Regions from separate parts of the Nesterenkonia rhizosphaerae genome, predicted to be linked through region 2. Evidence: predicted binding sites of a transcription regulator. Region 2 holds the regulator's gene; the other holds the start of a gene.
What was found. Region 2 encodes LexA, which represses DNA repair genes until DNA is damaged. Its sites were predicted from a motif close to TCGAACANNTGTTCGA; they were not measured.
Positions count from the first base shown of each region.

Region 1: the regulator LexA is predicted to act here: its motif matches at 2,277-2,292, upstream of uvrA (excinuclease ABC subunit UvrA).

Region 1 is NZ_BAABLW010000007.1:1,689,494-1,692,908, forward strand. Features, by position in the region: gene uvrA (excinuclease ABC subunit UvrA) at 1-2,194, opposite strand, end outside; gene ABEA23_RS13630 (HAD hydrolase-like protein) at 2,379-3,125, shown strand; gene ABEA23_RS13635 (MBL fold metallo-hydrolase) at 3,197-3,415, shown strand, end outside.
Region 2 is NZ_BAABLW010000007.1:789,067-792,481, reverse strand. Features, by position in the region: gene ABEA23_RS09355 (histidinol-phosphate transaminase) at 1-583, opposite strand, end outside; gene ABEA23_RS09350 (LysM peptidoglycan-binding domain-containing protein) at 654-1,088, opposite strand; gene lexA (transcriptional repressor LexA) at 1,289-2,023, shown strand; gene ABEA23_RS09340 (ATP-dependent DNA helicase) at 2,020-3,415, opposite strand, start outside.

The sequences.
Region 1 (3,415 bases), 900 kb from region 2:
TGTCCAGGTGGTCCTCGATGCCATCGATGCGCCGATGCCGTCCGGGCACCTGGCGAGCATTGTTGAGCTTATTGGCCAGTGCCTTATAGAGGATCTCATTGATCAGGGTTGACTTGCCCGATCCTGAGACTCCGGTGACCGCCAGGAAGATGCCAAGCGGGATGTCCACAGTGAGGTTCTGCAGGTTGTTCTCGCTGGCATCGACGATTCGCAGTGACCGCTGCGGGTCTACCGGGCGGCGCTGGGCTGGCACGGCGATACTGCGCCGGCCCGAGAGGTAGTCACCGGTGACTGAGCGCTCATTGGCGCGCAGCCCCTCGACCGACCCCGAATGAACGATCTGACCACCACGTTCTCCGGCACCGGGACCGATGTCCACGATCCAGTCAGCCTCTGCGATGGTGTCCTCATCGTGTTCGACCACGATGAGCGTATTCCCCAGGTCCCGCAGCCGGGTCAGGGTCTGGATCAGTCGGGTGTTGTCGCGCTGGTGCAGTCCGATGGAGGGCTCGTCGAGAACATAGAGCACGCCCACCAGTCCGGAACCGATCTGAGTGGCCAGCCGAATGCGCTGGGCCTCACCGCCGGAGAGCGTGCCGGCGGCGCGTTCCAGGGTCAGATAATTAAGCCCGACGTCGAGAAGGAAATTCAGCCGCGCGAGGATCTCCTTCAGGACCTGCTCGGCGATTTTTGCATCGCGGGCGGAGAGCGTGAGGCCGTTGAAGAACGCAGCGCACTCATTCAGGGGCAATCGGGCCACGTCAGCGATGGATTTGTCCTGGACGAGCACTGACAGGCTTGCCGGGTTCAGCCGCTGACCATCACAGGCCGGGCAGGGCACCTGGCGCATGTACTGCTCGTAGCGGTCCCGGGCGTTATCCGATTCCACCTCTTCGTGCTTGCGCTCAAGATATGTCAGCACACCCTCGAAGCCGGTGGTGTAGCGACGTTCGCGGCCCCAGCGGTTGCGGAACTGCACTTTGACCTTGTAGTTGCGTCCGTGCAGCAGAGCCTTCTGCACCTTTTTGGGAAGGTCTTTCCAGGGGGTGCGCAGCGAGAAGTCCAGCTCATCGGTTAGTCCCTCCATCACGCGCAGCCAGTATTCTTTGGTCCCCTTTCCTGCAGCCCAGGGGGCGATGGCGCCGTCCTCCAGGGACAGGGAATCATCAGGAACTACCAGAGACTCATCAACTTCCAGTCGGGAACCGATTCCGGAGCAGACGTCACAGGCGCCGAAGGGCGAGTTGAAGGAGAAGGTGCGTGGCTCGATCTCGTCGATCGGCAGCGGGTGCTCATTGGGGCAGGCGAGATTCTCACTGAAGCTGCGGTATTTGGGGCCGCTCAGCTCCTCAGGGACACGGCTGGGGTCGGTGGGCTGGCCAGCCTCATCCAGATCCACCATATCGATGACCACGCGGCCTTCGGCCTGCTTCAGGGCAGTCTCAATAGAGTCGGTCAGGCGCTGGCGCATGCCTTCACGGATTACCAGACGGTCAATCACCACATCGATGGTGTGCTTGTACTGCTTCTCCAGTGTGGGTGGCTCATTGAGCTGAATCAGCTCACCATCGACCACCGCACGCGCGAAGCCTTGACTGGCCAGTTCGCGGAAGAGGTCCTTGAACTCGCCCTTGCGCCCGCGCACCACAGGAGCCAGCACCTGAAAGCGGGTCTTCTCCGGCAATGCCAGGATCTGGTCCACGATCTGCTGTGGAGTCTGGCGCTCAATCCGCTCACCGCATTCGGGACAGTGCGGCACTCCGATACGCGCCCAGAGCAAACGCAGATAATCGTGAATCTCGGTGACTGTACCTACAGTGGAGCGCGGGTTCCGGGACGTTGACTTCTGGTCAATGGACACCGCCGGTGAGAGGCCTTCGATGAAGTCGATATCCGGCTTGTCCACCCGGCCCAGGAACTGGCGGGCATAGGCTGAGAGCGATTCAACATAGCGACGCTGGCCCTCCGCAAAGATCGTGTCGAATGCCAGTGATGACTTACCGGAGCCTGAGAGGCCGGTAAAGACGATGAACGCATTGCGAGGCAGCTCCAGCGCCACGTTCTTCAGATTGTGCTCCCGAGCCCCCTGGACCACGATCCGGTCAGCTTCAGCTCGGCCCACTGCCCCCTGGGACGCAGCACTTGCAGAAGCCGCGGTGCCGTTGGCCCCGTGCTCTGGGGCGGGCGAGGACAGGGCTCGGTAGTAGTCATCAACGGACTCGATCACTGCGGTAGTGGTGTCAGACACGCGCACAAGTCTAAGGCCGCAACCCGATTCGAACAAGTGTTCGATTCCTCCTGTCCTTTACTACCCAGCGGCTCATGAAGCAGCCGGGACCGCGTCCTGACGCCGCAGCTGGCGGTGGGAGAATGTGCTCATGTCCTTCTCCAGCACTCCCGGCGTTTCCACCGGCTTCGCCAGCAGCGTGATCTTTGACCTCGACGGAACCCTGGTGGACCCGGCTGGAGCCATCACCGGAGGCATCGCGGCCGCGTTGGCGGCCCACCGTGTACCCGTGCCCAGCCAACAGGTGCTTGACTCGATGGTGGGCCCTCCGCTGCTCACGTCGCTGAAGGCACTGCCGGGAGTCACCCAGGAAAACGTGGCAAGCATCATGGACCATTACCGCAGCAGCTACCTGAACTCTGGCATGGCTGCGAGCAAGGTCTACCCCGGAATCAAAGAACTGCTGCAGACCCTCGGCGAATCCGGTGTATCCCGAGCGGTGGCGACCTCCAAGCCAGAGCCTCTGGCGAACCGGCTCTTGGAGATCCAGGGGCTGGCGGGGCTGATTGATTCGGTCCACGGCTCGCACCCGGATGAAACAGTCCCGCACTCCGGTAAGACGGAGATAGTGGCCGCCGCACTGAGTGCAGTAGGTGCAGATGGCCTCGATGAGCACCAGCGCCGGGACCGAGTCGTGATGGTGGGCGACCGGATCTTCGACGTCGCCGGTGCCCACGCTCACGGCCTGCGCTGCATCGGGGTGACCTGGGGCTATGCCCCCGACGGTGAACTCGAAGCGGCCGGGGCTGACCACCTTGCCGCCGATGCTGCCCAGTTAGCGGATCTGCTGCAGCAGCTGTTGGGACTGTCGTCGTCGTTGCGTTCTGCCCTGGCCTGACCGGCCAGCAGAAGATACTGGTGCAGCTCACGCATGGCGCCGACTTCCGGGCACGCCATAGACTGTGGCGCATGCCCTCGGTTAGTTCCCTGATCTACGATCTGCCCGCCATCACTGTTCGTCGTATCGCGGTGTCAGAAATGAGCAATAACGTTTATCTGCTCACCTCCAAGAAGTCAGGGGTACAGGTGCTGATCGACGCAGCCGACGACGCCGCGGCCATCAGCGAGCTGCTCAGCGCCGCTGCCGCCGACACCCCCTGCGCTCTAAACCTTCGTGCTGTGCTGACC
Region 2 (3,415 bases):
GGTCCAGTGCCGTACCGGTCGGATTATTCGGTGAGCACAGAATGACCACATGGGGACGGTGCGCACGGATTTGGGCCGCGACATCGTCAGGTGTCTGGGTGTAGCCGGGACCGCGGGTGCCTGCAATGTAGTCGCTGTATACACCACGGGCGTAGAGCGGGTACATCGAATATGTCGGCGGGAAGGACATCACGCTACGACCCGGGCCGGCGAAGGCCTGCAGGATATGCTGCATCACCTCATTGGAGCCGTTGCCCGCCCATATGTGTTCACCAGTGAGCTGGACCGCCGCAGCTCCAAAGTCAGAGGCGTCGCGAGCAAGTTCACGGTTGAGGTACTCCGCGAGCTTCTGGCGCAGCAGGCTGAACTCACGGTCTGGATAGCGATTGAGGCTCTCTGCAGCCCTGCGGACCTCTTTCGCGATGGCATCAACGACATCTGACGGGACGTCATAGGTGGTTTCGTTGACATTCAGCATTGCTGGAACTGCTAGCTGAGGTGCGCCGTAGGGCGCCTGACCGCGGAGCTCATCACGCAGCGGTAGGGCTGCCAGTCGGGAAGTGCGGGTCTGCTGTTCGCTCACCCGACTATCCTAGTCCTCGCCTGAATTGGAGGTATACGACCCCGGGGCGAAGACCACAGAGTGAAATGACTCAGTTCTGCGGCCCCGAGGTGGGGACATAAATGACCTCGCCTGGCTGAAGCTCTGACGAATCCAAGCTATTGAGTTCCGCAATTTGCAGGATCACCGTCTGGACGTCTTCGTTGGTGTCAGCACGAGAGGCGATCGACCAGAGAGTGTCCCCGGCATTGACCTTCATTTCTTCGGCATGGACACCAGCGGCTTCTGTCGATCCGGCCTGGACCTGATTAAAGAAGGAAGCGGAGACGAAGAGGGCACCCGCCACGACTGTTGCGGCAAGCAGCAGTGCAGGCAGGCCAAGGAACATCAAGCGGCCCCGGCGGGTCAGGCGCAGAGCGACCCCAGAGAGGTGTCCTTTGGCGCGGGCGGTGTTTGTCCGATCCTTATCGGTACGAGCCGTATGAGAGCGGAGCATATTGGTGGGGACCTGAGATGAGGTGGTCATGGGGAAGAACCTCCTGTTTCGAACCTGTGTTCTATTTCTAGCACATATCTTCGACTCATGGCCAGACACTCGCATATATCTATGGAATCTTTCTGCGATTTCGAGTAGCCTGACCGTAATGTTCGAAGTGACTTTCGATGACGTTCCCTATTCAACGGGGAGGGTCTGACACGAAAGTCCGTCACAGGGAGGATCGGCACATGGCGGCACCGGAGACCGATGAAGCACCAGCACTGACTGAGCGTCAGCGCCAGATCGTCAATGTCATCCAGAAGTCTCTGGCTGAGCGCAGCTATCCGCCGTCTATGCGGGAGATTGGAGATGCCTGCGGTCTTGCCTCGCTCTCATCGGTGACGCACCAGCTGGCTCGACTTCAGCAGCTCGGTTACCTGCGACGCGTCCCGGGTAAACCTCGCGCCATGGAGGTCATTCGTGACTCGTCTGGACGTCTGCTGGCCACCGAGAACAGCAGCAGCGATTCAGCACAGTCTCGCGGCCAGGGCGCCGAGGACGAGACCGTGGTCCAGCTGGACGCCTACCGCACTGATAGCGATAGCCGTGTCTCAGAGGTGCCTTTGGTAGGACGCATTGCCGCTGGTGGTCCCATCCTTGCCGAACAGAACGTGGAAGAAGTCATCCCGCTGCCTCGCCAGATCACTGGTGAGGGCGAGCTCTTCATGCTTCAGGTGCGCGGCGATTCCATGATTGAAGCTGGAATCTTCGAAGACGACTGGGTTGTGGTCCGCCGTCAGCAGGATGCTGATAACGGGGACATTGTGGCCGCTCTCCTCGAGGACGAGGCCACTGTCAAGACCCTCAAGCGTCGTGATGGTCATCAGTGGTTGCTGCCGCAGAACCGCATGTACGAGCCAATTCTGGGCGACGACGCCACGATTATGGGCAAGGTCGTCACCGTACTGCGGAGTCTGAGCTAGCCCTCGCGGAGTCGGGCTAGGGCACCGCGAGCGACCTTTTGGTCAGTAGTGGCCCAGAAGTCCGGCATGGACTTCTTCAAGAATCCGCCGTAACGCGCAGTTGCTAACCGCGAATCCAATACTGCGAGTACGCCTCGGTCCTCTGCGGTGCGGATCAATCGCCCTGCGCCCTGGGCCAATCGGATGGCTGCATGGGTGGCAGAGACTTGCATGAATCCATTGCCGCCAGCTCGGGCTGTCTCCTGACTGCGGGCGTTGGTCAGCGGATCATCGGGCCGCGGGAACGGAATCCGGTCAATAACTACCAGCCGGCAGGACCGACCTGGAACATCAACGCCCTGCCACAGGCTCATAGTGCCGAAAAGGCAGGTCTCTTCATCCTCGGCGAACTGCCGCACTAGGGCAGACATGGTCGCGTCCCCCTGGCAGAGGATCGGGACATCCAGCTTGGTGCGCAGTTCCTCTGCGGCTTCTTCGGCAGCTCGCCGCGAGGAGAACAGCGCAAGAGTTGCGCCTCCCGAGGCATCGATCAGCCCTGCCAGCTCCTCACGCTGGACATCCTGGGTTTTCAGTGACGGCGCCGGGAGGTGCTTCGCCACATACAACATTCCCTGGCGCGGATAGTCGAATGGGCTGCCGACATCAATGCCCTCCCACGCCGGGGCTGATTCGCCCTTCAGGCCAAGCTGGCCGGCTACCGGATCGAAACTGTCACCGATAGTCAGTGTCGCCGACGTGAGCACTACGGTGCGTTCCCCGAAGAGTCCCTCCCGGAGACGGCCGGCCACCGAGGTCGGTGCCACATAAATGATGGGCGGCTCGGAAATATCAGCCTCCCGATACCCCTGCCCCGGTGTGAATGTTCCAGGGCGGGACAACCAGATCACATCCGGGGTCTCACCCGCATCCAGCATCCGGTTGGCAGTATCCATCACCGCCTGCAGACGTGAACGCGCCGTAGTGCGGCCAATATCTGCTTCACCGTCACCTGAGGGCTTGGAATCAGAGAGCGCAGTGCGGGCAGCATTTCTAGCCAGCTCAACGGCCTGGAGCTGCTGTTCGTTCATTCCGGTCGGTCGCCGCGGGGTGCTCACCAACAGACCGGACTCGGCAGCGCCAAAAGCCGTCTCCACGGCCGATGCGGCGGCCTGCAGAGCATCGACGCTAATGGCGGTATGCCTTCGCGCGGAACTGGCGGCAGCCTGGATCATCTGCGCCGAGAGCTGTGCAGTCACCGCAGAGGTGACCCGCTCGGCCATCTCATGAGCCTCATCGATGATGACCGCATCATGCTCAGGCAAGACCTCCAACCCCTCGAAGGCATCAATAGCGAGCATCGCGTGGTTGGTGACCACCAAGTCCGCGTCAGCGGCGTCGCGTCGCGCCAGCTCC